Regions from separate parts of the Streptomyces sp. AN091965 genome, predicted to be linked through region 2. Evidence: riboswitches for the same ligand, from Rfam matches in the RefSeq annotation. Region 2 holds a riboswitch; the other holds the start of a gene.
The links. Region 2 has a riboswitch for glycine ahead of gcvT (glycine cleavage system aminomethyltransferase GcvT). Riboswitches for the same ligand answer to the same signal wherever they lie in the genome.

Region 1 (7,046 bases), 4.6 Mb from region 2:
GTTCCGCGAGTTCCTCGACCAGATCTCGCCCGAGGACTTCGGCACCAGCAGCCAGTGACGGGCCGGAATCCGCTGCGCGGGCAAGGCGCGGCCCGCGGGAAGCGGGCCGGGCGCCGGCCGTGGCGGACGGACCGCTGAGAGACCCTGCGAGGGGCGGCCGAGGGGCCCGCTCCGGAGCATTCGGCTAGCCTTTCCCCGCAGTGCGGTACGGGAAACCACTCGCAGGGTGATTATCACTCGGCGTGCCGAGTGTGGCGATCGTTGACGAGCCCCTGGCGACTGCCTACCGTCGAGAAGGCAGGTCAAGGACGGAGGTCGGCGTGAGAAGCAGCGGCGACGGTACAGCGGTGGGCGGTTCGTATCCGCTGCACGGTGGCTCGGCCGAACCCTCGTTGAGGCGCCCGGTGCCGGTTCACGGTAGCGGCAGCCCGTCCGGACCGGAAGGCCAGGCGCAGCAGGGCGACAAGGACCAGATCGGCTACCGGGGCCCGACGGCGTGCGCGGCCGCGGGCATCACCTACCGCCAGCTCGACTACTGGGCGCGCACCGGTCTCGTCGAGCCCAGCGTGCGCGCCGCGGGCGGCTCCGGCACACAGCGGCTCTACAGCTTCCGCGACGTCGTCGTCCTGAAGATCGTGAAGCGCTTCCTCGACACCGGCGTGTCGTTGCAGAACATCCGCACCACGGTCCAGCACCTGCGGGACAGCGGCTTCCGGGACCTGGAGCGCACGACGCTGATGAGCGACGGCGCGACGGTGTACGAGTGCACGTCGCCCAGCGAGGTGCACGAGCTGCTCCAGGGCGGCCAGGGCGTCTTCGGAATCGCCGTCGGTGTCGTCTGGCGCGATGTCGAGGCGGCGCTGTCGCAGCTGCACGGGGAGCGCGTCGACACGGGGGAGACCCTCGTCGGGAACCACCCGGGGGACGAGCTGGCGCAGCGCCGCAATCGCGCTGTGTGAGGCTCTGCGGGGCGAGCGGAGGCGCTGACGCCCTCCGGGCCCCTCCCGCGCGCCCGAGGCGCGCACAGGGCCGTACGCGCCCTTGATGGGCGCCTGTCCGCGCCGTCTGAGGGGTCGGCCAGTGGCCAAAGGCCCGGGATGCCGTCGTACGGCCTCGCTGACTCGTCCGTCGCCGCAGGTCACGGGCATTGTCAGTGGCGTAGGGCAGCATCAGGGGCGTGAGAACCGCGCCGACGATCCTGCATCTCGACATGGATGCCTTCTACGCGTCCGCCGAGCAGGCCGCGAAGCCGAGCCTGCGCGGCAAGGCCGTCGTGGTCGGCGGCCTCGGGCCGCGGGGCGTGGTCGCGACCGCGTCGTATGAGGCCCGGCGGTTCGGCGTGCACTCGGCGATGCCGATGGGGCAGGCGCGGCGCCTCGCGCCGAACGCCGCGTACCTCGTGCCCCGTTTCGGTCTGTACCGGGAGGTCAGCGAGCAGGTCATGGCGCTGTTGCGGCAGCTGTCGCCGCTCGTTGAACCGCTCAGCCTCGACGAGGCCTTCGTGGACCTGGAGGCGGGCGGCGTCGCCGACGACGAGACGTCCGCGCGGGCCGTGGGGGAGCGGCTGCGGGCGGACATCCTGCGGGTGACCGGGCTCACCGGGTCCGTGGGCCTTGCCGTGTCCAAGATGCTGGCGAAGATCGCCTCCGAGGAGGCCAAGCCCGACGGTCTCGTCCTGATAGCGCCCGGCACGGAGCGGGCGCTGCTCGGGCCGATGCCGGTGCGGGTGCTGCCCGGTGTGGGCCCCGCGACCGGGGACCATCTGCGGCGGGCCGGGATCACCACCGTGGAGGAGCTCGCCGAGGCCGGGGAGGACGAGCTGGTGCGGCTCCTGGGCAAGGCCCACGGCGGGGCGCTGTACGCGATGGCGCTCGCCCGGGACGAGCGGCCCGTGGTGGCCGAGCGGGACACCAAGTCGGTCAGCGTCGAGGACACGTACGACGTGGACATCCACGACCGGGTGCGGGTGCGGTTGGAGGTGGCGCGGCTCGCCGACCGGTGCGTGCAGCGGCTGCGGGCGGCCGGGCACTCCGGGCGGACCATCGTCCTGAAGGTGCGGCGCTTCGACTTCTCGACGCTGACCCGCTCCGAGACGCTGCGGGGGCCGACGGACGATCCGGCCGTGGTGCGGGAGGCGGCGGCGCGGCTCCTGGAGTCCGTGGACACGACGGGCGGGGTGAGGCTGCTCGGCGTCGGGGTGAGCGGCCTCGCGGACTTCACGCAGGAGGACCTGTTCGCGCAGGCCCACGCGGTGCTGCGGACCGAGTCCCTGGCACCCGGGGCCGAGGAGGAAGCGGCGGCTGCCCCGGTGGCCGTCGTGGCCGAGGAAGGCGGGCCCGACGCGGCGTCCGGGTCGGGCGGGGCGGCCGGGGAGCCGGTGGTGCCCGCCGAGCGGCGGTGGCCCGCGGGGCACGACGTACGGCACGCGGTGTACGGGCCCGGTTGGGTGCAGGGCAGCGGTCTGGGGCGGGTGACCGTGCGGTTCGAGACCCCGGATTCGGCGCCGGGGCGGGTGCGGACGTTCCGCACGGACGACCCGGAGCTGGAATCTTCGGATCCGCTGCCTTTGGTGGTGGCGGACGCGGAGGCATTGGCAGAACGGGAGGCTTCGCAGGGGGAGCCGGTGGACCAGGAGGCCTCAGAGGTGGCTCCGGTGGGTCGGGAGACCTCAGCCGGGGAGGACGGGGCGCTGCCGATGGCGGAAGGGGCCGGGTAGGCGCCCTCGGTGCCGTGGTGCCGTGGTGCCGTGGTGCGGCTGGGTTGGGCGCGGCGGGGCGCGTTCGGGCTGCGCCTGCGATGGCGGACCGAGGGCGGCTGGCTGCGGTGGCGCGGCGGCGGTGCGGGTCCGGCGGCGGTGCGGCGTCAGGTGCCCGGCCCGTCCACCCCGTTCGTCCCGTCGGCCCGGTCCGCCCGGTGGCCGAAGTCGTGGTCCGGCAGGGGTGGCGGTGTCACGTCCAGGCCGTAGTGGCGGTAGAGCTGGAGCTCCTGCTCGGGGGAGAGGTGGCGGCCCACGCCGAAGTCGGGGGCGTCCTTGATCAGGGCGCGCTCGAAGGGCACGCGCAGGGTGCCGTCCTGGACCAGCTCGCTGGGCTCCAGCGGGACGAACGCGTCACGGCTGAACAGACCGGTGCGTATGGCTGCCCACTCCGGGGCGCCCGTGGCGTCGTCGAGATAGATCTCGTCGACCGTGCCGATCTTGGTTCCGTCGCGGTCGAACGCCTTGCGGCCGATCAGATTGCGGGGATCGATATCCGTCTGCACGTTCCCTCCCATTGGTCGCGAGTGATCCGGGCTCATTTCGGTCGTCATACCTACGAAAGAGCACATCGGGACGGGCGGCCACTCGAGGGATCGGCCACGGACCGCGCTGGTAGGCTGGCAAGCGGCTGTTGACCCCGTGCGGGAGAGCTCTTCGGTGGCAGCACCGGAGGCGCCGAAGGAGCAACTCCTCCCCGGAATCTCTCAGGCCCCTGTACCGCACGGACGAGGCCACTCTGGAAAGCAGGGCGGGCGTCGGGCGGGCACGCTCGGAACCCTTCCTCACCGACGGTGAAAGCAGAGCCGCTCCGGCGGTCCTGTGAAGCTCTCAGGTTGAGATGACAGAGGGGGAGGCCGTCCGGGTACCCGCGCCGTGGTGCCCCTCGCAGGTCGTGTCAGACCAGGAGGCCTCCGCAATGACAGCCACCCCTCGCACTCCGCTCACGCAGCTCGAGCAGGGAATCCCCTTCGAGCAGCGGCACATCGGGCCCGACGCGGAAGCCCGCGCCAAGATGCTCGCCCAGGTCGGCTACGGCTCCCTGGACGAGCTCACGGCCGTCGCCGTGCCGGATGTGATCAAGAACGCCGAGGCCCTTGAGCTGCCCGGTGCGCGCACCGAGGCCGAGGTCCTGGCCGAGCTGCGCTCCCTCGCGGACCGCAACCAGGTGCTCGACTCGATGATCGGGCTCGGCTACTACGGCACGTTCACGCCGCCCGTGATCCTGCGGAACGTGATGGAGAACCCCTCCTGGTACACCGCGTACACGCCGTACCAGCCGGAGATCTCCCAGGGCCGCCTCGAGGCGCTCCTCAACTTCCAGACCGTCGTCGCCGAGCTGACGGGGCTGCCCACCTCCGGCGCCTCGCTGCTCGACGAGGGCACCGCGGCCGCCGAGGCCATGGCCCTCTCCCGGCGCGTCGGCAAGGTCAAGAACGGTGTGTTCGTCGTCGACGCCGACGTGCTGCCGCAGACCATCGCCGTGATCCGGACTCGGGCCGAGCCGACCGGCGTCGAGGTCGTCGTCACGGACCTCAGCGACGGCATCCCCGCCGACCTCGCCGAGCGCGAGATCAACGGCGTACTGATCCAGTACCCCGGTGCCTCCGGTGCCGTGCGCGACATCAAGCCCGTTATCGAGCAGGCCCACGGCCTGGGCGCGATCGTCACCGTCGCCGCCGATCTGCTCGCGCTCACGCTGCTCACCTCGCCCGGCGAACTCGGCGCCGACATCGCGGTCGGCACCACGCAGCGCTTCGGCGTGCCGATGGGCTTCGGCGGTCCGCACGCGGGCTACATGGCGGTGCACGAGAAGTTCGCCCGCAACCTGCCCGGACGCCTGGTCGGCGTGTCCGTCGACGCCGACGGCAACAAGGCCTACCGCCTGGCCCTGCAGACCCGCGAGCAGCACATCCGCCGCGAGAAGGCGACCAGCAACATCTGTACCGCCCAGGTGCTGCTCGCCGTCATGGCCGGGATGTACGCGGTCTACCACGGCCCCGAGGGCCTGAAGACGATCGCCCGGCGCACCCACCGCTACGCCACGCTGCTCGCCGAGGGCCTCAAGGCCGGCGGGGTCGAGATCGTGCACGGCGCGTACTTCGACACGCTGACCGCGCGGGTGCCCGGCAAGGCCGCCGACGTGGTCGCCGCCGCGCGCGAGGGCGGGGTCAACATCCACCCGGTCGACGCCGACCACGTGTCGTTCGCCTGCGACGAGACCACCACGCGCGCCCAGCTCTCCGCGCTGTGGACGGCGTTCGGCGTCGAGGCCGACGTCGAGGCCCTGGACGCGAGCGTCGCGGACACGCTGCCCGCCGGGCTGCTGCGCACCGACGAGTACCTGACCCACCCGGTCTTCCACCAGCACCGCTCCGAGACCGCGATGCTGCGCTATCTGCGCCGGCTCGCCGACCGCGACTACGCGCTCGACCGCGGCATGATCCCGCTGGGCTCCTGCACGATGAAGCTCAACGCGACCACGGAGATGGAGCCCGTCACCTGGCCGGAGTTCGGTCAGCTGCATCCCTTCGTGCCCGCCCAGCAGGCGCAGGGCTATCTGACCCTGATCCGCGAGCTGGAGGAACGTCTCGCCGAGGTCACCGGCTACGACAAGGTCTCCCTCCAGCCGAACGCGGGCTCCCAGGGTGAGCTTGCCGGTCTGCTCGCGGTGCGCGGCTACCACCGCGCGAACGGCGACGACCAGCGCACCGTCTGCCTCATCCCGTCCTCCGCGCACGGCACCAACGCGGCGAGCGCGGTCATGGCCGGGATGAAGGTCGTCGTGGTGAAGACCGCCGACGACGGCGAGATCGACGTCGAGGACCTGCGCGCCAAGATCGAGAAGCACCGTGCCGAGCTGGCCGTGCTGATGATCACGTACCCGTCCACGCACGGAGTGTTCGAGGAGCACGTCGCCGACATCTGCGCGGCCGTGCACGAGGCGGGCGGTCAGGTGTACGTCGACGGCGCCAACCTCAACGCCCTGGTGGGCCTCGCGAAGCCGGGCCACTTCGGCGGCGACGTCTCGCACCTGAACCTGCACAAGACCTTCTGCATCCCGCACGGCGGCGGCGGCCCCGGCGTCGGCCCGGTCGCGGTGCGCGAGCACCTCGCGCCGTACCTGCCGAACCACCCGCTGCAGCCCGCGGCCGGTCCCGAGACCGGTGTCGGCCCGATCTCCGCCGCGCCGTGGGGCTCGGCGGGCATCCTGCCGATCTCCTGGTCGTACGTCCGGCTCATGGGCGGCGAGGGCCTCAAGCGCGCCACGCAGGTGGCCGTGCTCTCGGCGAACTACATCGCCAAGCGCCTGGAGCCGCACTACCCGGTGCTCTACACCGGCCCCGGCGGGCTCGTCGCGCACGAGTGCATCGTCGACCTGCGGCCGCTGAGCAAGGCCACGGGCGTAAGCGTGGACGACATCGCCAAGCGCCTCATCGACTACGGCTTCCACGCGCCGACCATGTCCTTCCCGGTCGCCGGCACGCTGATGATCGAGCCGACCGAGAGTGAGGACCTGGTCGAGATCGACCGGTTCTGCGAGGCGATGATCGCCATCCGCGGGGAGATCGAGAAGGTCGCGAGCGGCGAGTGGACCGCGGAGGACAACCCGCTGCGGAACGCGCCGCACACGGCGGCCGCCCTCGGCGGCGAGTGGGAGCACGGCTACAGCCGTGCCGAGGCGGTCTTCCCCGCGGGTGTGTCGACCGCGGACAAGTACTGGCCGCCGGTGCGCCGCATCGACCAGGCGTACGGCGACCGCAACCTGGTCTGCTCCTGCCCGCCGCTGGACGCGTACGAGGACTGAACCGCGGACGGGCCGATCCCGACGGCTGAGGGCCCCGGGCGGCAAGCCGTGTGACCCGGGCACGAGTCAGGGCCGGTGCGGAGGACTTCGCGTCTTCCGGGCCGGCCCTGCGGTTCTTACTGGACTGTCTGCTGTTGTCCGGACTATCGGTGGTGCTCCGCTTCCGTGCGGACGGCTCAGGCGGCCGTCATCACCTGATGGGTGCCCAGCGGCCGGTGCGGCGCGATGATCTCGCCGTTCGGCAGCAGCTCACCGGTGTCCTCGAAGAGCAGGACACCGTTGCACAGCAGGCTCCAGCCCTGCTCCGGGTGGTGCGCGATCAGGAGCGCGGCCTCCCGGTCGGCGGATTCGGCTGTCGGGCACGGCGGCTGGTGCTGGCACATGGAAGGGTTCTTTCGCTGCGAAGTGGTGGTTGTCGCGTCTGTGCTGCGGCTCGATGCGGTGGTCATGCCGCCCCCGTTCCCCCGTTGGTTTGGTCGGTCC
Region 2 (7,046 bases):
CCAGCCCGCGATGATCACCTTGGGGCTGTTCTCCTTGGCCAGGCGCTCGACCTCGGCCATGTCGACCAGACCGGCCTCGTCCACGTGGTACGGGACCACGTTGAACTGCTTGCCGGAGAAGTTCAGGCGCATGCCGTGGGTGAGGTGGCCGCCGTGCGCCAGGTCCAGGCCGAGGATCGTGTCGCCGGGCTTGGCGATGGCGAAGAGGGCGGCCTGGTTGGCGGAGGCGCCGGAGTGCGGCTGGACGTTCGCGTACTCGGCGCCGAACAGCTCCTTGACCCGGTCGATCGCGATCTGCTCGGCCACGTCGACGTGCTCGCAGCCGCCGTAGTAGCGGCGGCCGGGGTAGCCCTCGGCGTACTTGTTGGTGAGGACCGTGCCCTGGGCCTCCATGACGGCGACCGGAGCGAAGTTCTCCGAGGCGATCATTTCCAGGGTGGACTGCTGGCGGTTCAGCTCGGCGTCGACGGCCGCGGCCACGTCCGGGTCGAGCTCGTGGAGAGGGGTGTTCAGAAGCGACATCGGAAGATCAGTCCTTACGCCGGGGTCAGCTGCCTGCGAACTCGGTGTACTCGTCGGCGGAGAGCAGGTCGCCCGGCTCCTCGGCGACGCGCACCTTGAACAGCCAGCCGCCCTCGAAGGGGGCCGAGTTCACCAGGGACGGGTCGTCCACAACGTCCTGGTTGGCCTCGACGACCTCACCCGAAACCGGCGAGTACAGGTCGCTGACCGACTTCGTCGACTCCAGCTCACCGCAGGTCTCACCCGCGGCGACCGTGTCGCCGACCGCCGGGAGCTGGGCGAAGACGACGTCGCCGAGCGCGTTGGCCGCGAACTCGGTGATGCCGACCGTCGCCACACCGTCCTCGGTGGCCGACAGCCACTCGTGCTCCTTGCTGTAACGCAGCTGCTGGGGGTTGCTCATGGCGTGAATTCTCCTGTACGCGGGCGTGTGCTGATGAACGCGGGGATGTGCAGTCTTACGGAGTGAGACGGGACGGACGGGGCACCGGCGGACGGACCGGACTCCGGCGCGCCCGCGGGATCACCGTGGGATCAGGTCCGGCGCGGGCCGTGCGTCACTTCTGCCGCTTGTAGAACGGCAGCGCCACGACCTCGTAGGGCTCGTGGGTGCCGCGGACGTCCACGCCCACGCCCGCCGTGCCCGCCTCGGCGTGGGCCGGGTCCACATACGCCATCGCGATCGGCTTGCCGAGCGTCGGCGACGGGGCGCCGGAGGTGATCTGGCCGATGACCTCGCCGTTCGCCACCACGTCCATGCCCGCGCGCGGCACCCTGCGGCCCTCGGCGACCAGCCCGACGAGCTTGCGCGGGGGCGCGCTCTCGGCGCGCTCGGCGGCGGCCTTCAGGGCGTCGTGCCCCACGAAGTCGTCGGCGTGCGTCGTCTTGTCGAACTTCACGACCCGGCCGAGGCCCGCGTCGAAGGGGGTGAGCGACGTCGTCAGCTCGTTGCCGTACAGCGGCATGCCCGCCTCCAGGCGGAGCGTGTCGCGGCAGGACAGACCGCATGGCACGAGCCCGACGGGGGTACCTGCGTCCGTGAGCGCCCGCCAGAGCTTCTCGGCGTGCTGCGGCTGCACGAACAGCTCGAAGCCGTCCTCGCCGGTGTAGCCGGTGCGGGCGATCAGGGCGGGCACGCCCGCCACGGTGCCCGGCAGGCCCGCGTAGTACTTCAGGCCGTCCAGGTCGGCGTCCGTGAGGGACTTCAGGATGCCGGGGGACTCCGGGCCCTGCACCGCGATCAGGGCGTAGGCGTCGCGGTCGTCGCGGACCTCGGCGTCGAACCCGGCGGCGCGCTCGGTGAGGGCGTCCAGGACGGTCTGGGCGTTGGAGGCGTTGGCCACGACCATGTACTCGGTCTCGGCCAGGCGGTAGACGATCAGGTCGTCCAGGATGCCGCCGTCCTGCCGGCAGATCATGGTGTACCGGGCGCGGCCCACGGAGACGGAGCCGATGTTGCCGACGAGCGCGAAGTTCAGCAGGTCCACGGCCTGGGCGCCGGTGACGGTGATCTCGCCCATGTGGGAGAGGTCGAAGAGGCCGGCCTTGGTGCGCACGGCGTTGTGCTCGTCGCGCTCGCTGCCGTACCGCAGCGGCATGTCCCAGCCCGCGAAGTCGGTCATCGTGGCGCCCAGCGAACGGTGCAGGGCGTCGAGGGCGGTCTGACGTGGGGCGCGTGCGGTCTGACTCATCAGTACTGGCTCCAGGGCATGACGGGCGAGGTCTGTCCTCCCCATCTGTCATAAACCTGAGAGGTTCACCACGCCCCGTGCGTATGACGGAGCATGACTTGCACCTTGGGTGGAGCCGTCCCGCGGGCCGAGCTGGACGCGCTCGTCGGGGGAGTGGCTCGCTTTTCAGATGTGCCTCGCCCGCGCGGTACGGGGCCTGAGAGATTCAAGGGAGGAACTTGCTCCTTCGGCGCCCCACGACGCTCCTGCGTCACCGGGGACTCTCCCGCGCGGATTCAAGCGGCCGGTATGGAGTTGGCGCGCACATCATTGCACGCGCCCCCGCTTCACAACAGCCGCAACCAGGGAGTCCCCCGGTGTCGTCTTCGTAGGGCATTACCTTCTCTTTACATACCACGGAGAAGTACTGGGGATGAGTGACGTGACGAGCATGGGGAGGCCGATCACGGTGCGCAGGAGCAGTGCTTACGCGACGACCACGGGTGTCTCGCTGCCCAGGGCGGGGGCGGTGCTGCCCGGCGCGGGCGCCGCCCTGCCCCCGCAGCCGGGCGCCCCCGCGCCGCCCGCGCGGGAGGCCGTCGCCGGTTCCCGCCGGGCCGTCGTGCGCGACCTCAGGGGCCGCTCCGGGCACGGCCCGCACCGCCTGGTGTTCGCCGCGGGGGACGTCGTGGTGGTCTCCGGGCTGCCCGGCAGCGGCAAGTCCACGCTGATGCGGCGCGCCGTGGCGGGCCCGCGCGTGGACTCCCAGGACACCCGCGACCGCTGGGCGGCCCGGGTGCCGCGCCGGATCCCGTACGCGCTCTACCGCCCCCTGGTCCGCCTCGCGCACTACGCCCACCTGCGCCGGACGCTGCGCGCGGGCACCGGCGTCGTCGTCCACGACTGCGGCACCCAGCCGTGGGTGCGCCGCTGGCTCGCCCGTGCGGCGGCCCGGCGCGGGGCCACGCTGCACCTGCTGCTGCTCGACGTGCCCGCCCCCGTGGCCCTGGACGGCCAGCGCGCCCGGGGGCGCGGGGTCTCCCGGTACGCCTTCGCGCGCCACCGCAGGACGGTCGGCCGCCTGGTCCGGGCCGCCGAGAGCGGGAGCCTTCCGCGCGGCTGCGGCTCGGCGGTGCTGCTCGACCGGGAGGCGGCGGGGGCGCTGCGCGCGCTGGGCTTCGAGGGCCGGGGCGGGTAGGGCGGGGCGCGCGGGCCCGGCGGCGTTAGGGTCGGGCCGCAGACAGCACGCAGAGCAGAGGTCGAGACAGATGGACTTTCCGGGGGACGTACCGGCACAGGCGCACGCCCATCCCTACGGCGGCTGGCCCGCCAACGAACTGGAGGAGGTGCTCGCCGCCTCGCTCGGCGCGCCGCCGTCCGAGGAGACCGGCGCACGCATGGTCGAGGTGCTGGGCCGCAGCAGGCTGTGGATCCCGCTGCCGAACGGGGGCGGGCCCGAGAGCGGCACGCTCGACCTGCCGACGCTGGAGCTCCACGGGCAGGCGTACGTGCCCGTCTTCACCTCGGAGCAGGAGTTCCAGCAGGTCACCGGGGGGCGGATGAGCTGCACGGTGGCGCCCGCGGTGGAGTTCGCGCGCGGCCTGGCGCCGGAGCTCGGCATCGCGCTCAACCCGGAGGGCACGGTGGCGGTGCCGCTGCCGCCCGCCGCGGTGGCCGCGCTGTGCCAGGTGGGTCGCACGGAGCTGGACGGGCCCGCGAGCGGCGGCCGGGTGCGGCTCTTCGAGCCGGACTGGCAGGACGACCCGGTGGACTTCCTGTCCGCCGCGGCGCAGGAGTTCGAGGCGACGGGCGCGGTGCTCAGCGCGCGGCGCTGTCTCGCCACCGTCGAGGACGAGGCCCCCACCCTGTTCATCGGCGTCGAGCTGTCCTCCTGGGAGGGCGACGCCCGGGAACTGCCCATGGCGGCCCTCGGCCGGGCCCTCGGCCGCACCCCGGTGCCCTGGCCGGTCAACCTGGTCCTCCTGGACGTGGCCCAGGATCCGGTGGGCGACTGGATGAGGGCCCGCCTCCGCCCGTTCTTCACCGCGGGCTAGGGGGAGCGCCCCGAGGGGTCAGCACCCCGGGGGACAGCGCCCCGAAGGGGCGCGGGGAACTGCGCGACCAGCCACAACGAGGCCCGCAGTCGCCGGACGGCAGAGCACGGCACAGCACGGCAAAGCTGTTCAAGCGCTAAGTCGCCACGCCCCGCTTAAGCTGGTGCCCGGTGACGCGGTCGGCGCAACGACCGCGCAGGGCACGTCGCGAAGGGGCGGTTAGGGTGAGCGCGTCGGGCACCGCTGCGGCCGGACAGGTCGAGCACATGCTGCGCCAGGTGACGCCGGGGCGCTATGACGCGTACGAGGCGCTCCTGCACGCCCTCGCCGACGGCAAGGTGTGGATGCTGCTCTGGCACGGCCAGGCCGGATCCCCCGACGCCCAGTACGGCAACATGGAGGTGGAGGGGTACGGCTACGCGCCGTGCGTGACCTCCGCCCAGGAGCTCTCCGCCAGCGGCTGGAACCGTGGCTACGAAGTGGTCGGCGGCCTCGACGTGGCCCGCGCGCTGTACCCGGACCACTACGGCCTGTGGCTCAATCCGCACGCCCCGGGCGGCGGCGTCGGCATCCCCTGGCTCGATCTGCGGCGCATCGCGGGCGGCCTCGCCACCCAGCCCGCGGGCCCGCTGCGGCTGACCGACCCGACCATCGAACTCCCGCAGTTCTACGCGCTGTTGACCCAGAACGCGCACCGGACCCCCGCCGTCCGCGCGCTGCGCCGCGCCTGGGTGCAGCCGGTGCTCGGCGCGCCCTATCTGGCCATCGGCCTGGACGTGTACGACACCTCGCCCGCGTCCGTCGACTCGGTGCGCGCGATGATGCAGCAGTCCATCGGCGCCGTCCCCGAGGGCCTGCCCGTGTCGACCGTCGCGATGGCCGACCCGCACGACCCGGTGGCGCTGTGGCTGCGCGCCAACGCCCGGCCGTTCTACGACCGCGACGCTCAGGGGGCTCCCGCTCCCGCCGCGGGCGGATACGGCTATCCCGCACAGTACTGAGACATCTCGTACGAAAGGCGTAGCAATCCCGCTGCGCGCCCATCGCGGCGAACAGGACAGTGGCTGGATTCCGTTTGCCGTCGGCGAGCTGATCAGCACCGACGTGCGCGATGTCCCCTTCTGGGGCAGGAGTGCACGTATGGACGCGTGTGGTTCCTGTGCCCCCAACTGCCCCGTGTTCGCCCGGCGTTCAATGACGTCCGGATAACGGAACACCTCGATCAGCATCACGGTTGCGCATCCATTCCCCGACAAGTCTGGTAACAGATCACGACCCCGTTGAAGACTCCCGCTCCAAGGGGCCTTCGCCCCTGTGTACGACGGACTGATCACGTCGCTACAGCGGCAAGTGCGGGCCGGTCACCGCCGGTTGAGAGGGGTCCCTGCCACGATGACGGCGCCATTGCATGACACACCTGCGGACGCGAAACCCACGGAGGAAGTCGCCCCCGCAGCTGGTGCAGGGGGGAAGAAGGTCGAGGGGCGGTCCCTCACCCAGATCGCCTGGAACCGGCTGAAGCGCGACAAGGTCGCCCTCGCGGGCGGCATCACGGTGGTCCTCCTGGTCCTCGTGGCGGTGTTCGCGCCCCTGATCGTCGGCCTGCTCGGACACCCGCCGAACGACTTCCACCAGGAGAAGCTGGACCCGCTGACGAACCTGCCCACGGGCTCGTTCGGCGGCGTGAGCAGCGACTACCTCTTCGGAGTCGAGCCCAACAAGGGCCGCGACGTGTTCAGCCGGATCGTCTACGGAGCACGCATCTCGCTGCTCGTGGCCTTCCTCGCCGCGATCGTCGCCGTGGTCCTCGGCACCCTCTTCGGGATCATCGCGGGCTACTTCGGCGGCTGGATCGACGCCCTGATCAGCCGCGTGATGGACGTGCTGCTCTCCTTCCCGCAGCTGCTCTTCATCATCTCCCTGGTCTCGGTCCTTCCCGACGACTTCCTGGGGCTCCAGGGGACGAGCGTGCGCGTCTCGATCCTCGTCCTGGTCATCGGCTTCTTCGGCTGGCCGTACATCGGGCGCATCGTGCGCGGCCAGACGCTCTCGCTCAGGGAGCGCGAGTACGTGGAGGCCGCCAAGAGCCTCGGCGGCGGCCGGCGCCACATCCTCTTCCGCGAACTCCTGCCGAACCTCGTGGCCCCCATCACCGTCTACGCCACGCTGATGATCCCCACGAACATCCTCACGGAGGCCGCCCTCAGCTTCCTGGGCGCGGGTGTCAAGCCGCCGACCGCCTCCTGGGGAGGCATGCTGCGCGACGCCCTCGAAACGTACGAGCACGACCCCATGTTCATGGTCTTCCCGGGCGTGACGATCTTCATCACGGTGCTCGCCTTCAACCTCTTCGGGGACGGTCTGCGCGACGCGCTCGACCCCAAGGGAACCCGCTAGCAGACCCGACTGACTTGCCCCTGCCGCTGGTCAGGTGGCTCTTTCCATGGTTCTTCGGCAGCGATAAGCCAGGGACCGCGAATCGGAAGGTTGCGAGAAAATGCCCACACTTCCCCCGAAAAGGCGGCTCGCCGCGGGCGCGGCCCTCGTCGTCGCGGCCCTGGTGACCACCACGGCCTGCGGCAGCGGCGACGGTGACGGTGACGGCGACGGCAAGGGAGCCGGCTACAACGCCGCCCTGAACAACGTCGCCAAGGCGTCCAAGAAGACCGGTGGCACCCTGCGCATGGTCGGGAAGCAGGACCTCGACTCCGCCGACCCGCAGCGCGCGTACTACGGCATGTCCTGGGACTTCATGCGCTTCTACACGCGCCAGCTGGTGTCGTACGACACCAAGCCGGGC

Region 1: another riboswitch for glycine. It lies ahead of gcvP (aminomethyl-transferring glycine dehydrogenase); the one in region 2 lies ahead of gcvT (glycine cleavage system aminomethyltransferase GcvT).

Annotation. Positions count from the first base shown of each region.
Region 1 is NZ_JALDMY010000001.1:2,019,765-2,026,810, reverse strand. It holds gene MQV74_RS08090 (bifunctional nuclease family protein) at 1-58, shown strand, start outside; gene MQV74_RS08085 (MerR family transcriptional regulator) at 321-959, shown strand; gene MQV74_RS08080 (DNA polymerase IV) at 1,178-2,716, shown strand; gene MQV74_RS08075 (PRC-barrel domain-containing protein) at 2,863-3,261, opposite strand; glycine riboswitch at 3,391-3,488, shown strand; gene gcvP (aminomethyl-transferring glycine dehydrogenase) at 3,675-6,563, shown strand; gene MQV74_RS08065 (DUF5999 family protein) at 6,740-6,946, opposite strand.
Region 2 is NZ_JALDMY010000001.1:6,652,348-6,659,393, forward strand. It holds gene glyA (serine hydroxymethyltransferase) at 1-522, opposite strand, end outside; gene gcvH (glycine cleavage system protein GcvH) at 548-925, opposite strand; gene gcvT (glycine cleavage system aminomethyltransferase GcvT) at 1,080-2,213, opposite strand; glycine riboswitch at 2,389-2,491, opposite strand; gene MQV74_RS28455 (AAA family ATPase) at 2,626-3,390, shown strand; gene MQV74_RS28460 (enhanced serine sensitivity protein SseB) at 3,461-4,246, shown strand; gene MQV74_RS28465 (enhanced serine sensitivity protein SseB C-terminal domain-containing protein) at 4,471-5,247, shown strand; gene MQV74_RS28470 (ABC transporter permease) at 5,639-6,643, shown strand; gene MQV74_RS28475 (ABC transporter substrate-binding protein) at 6,744-7,046, shown strand, end outside.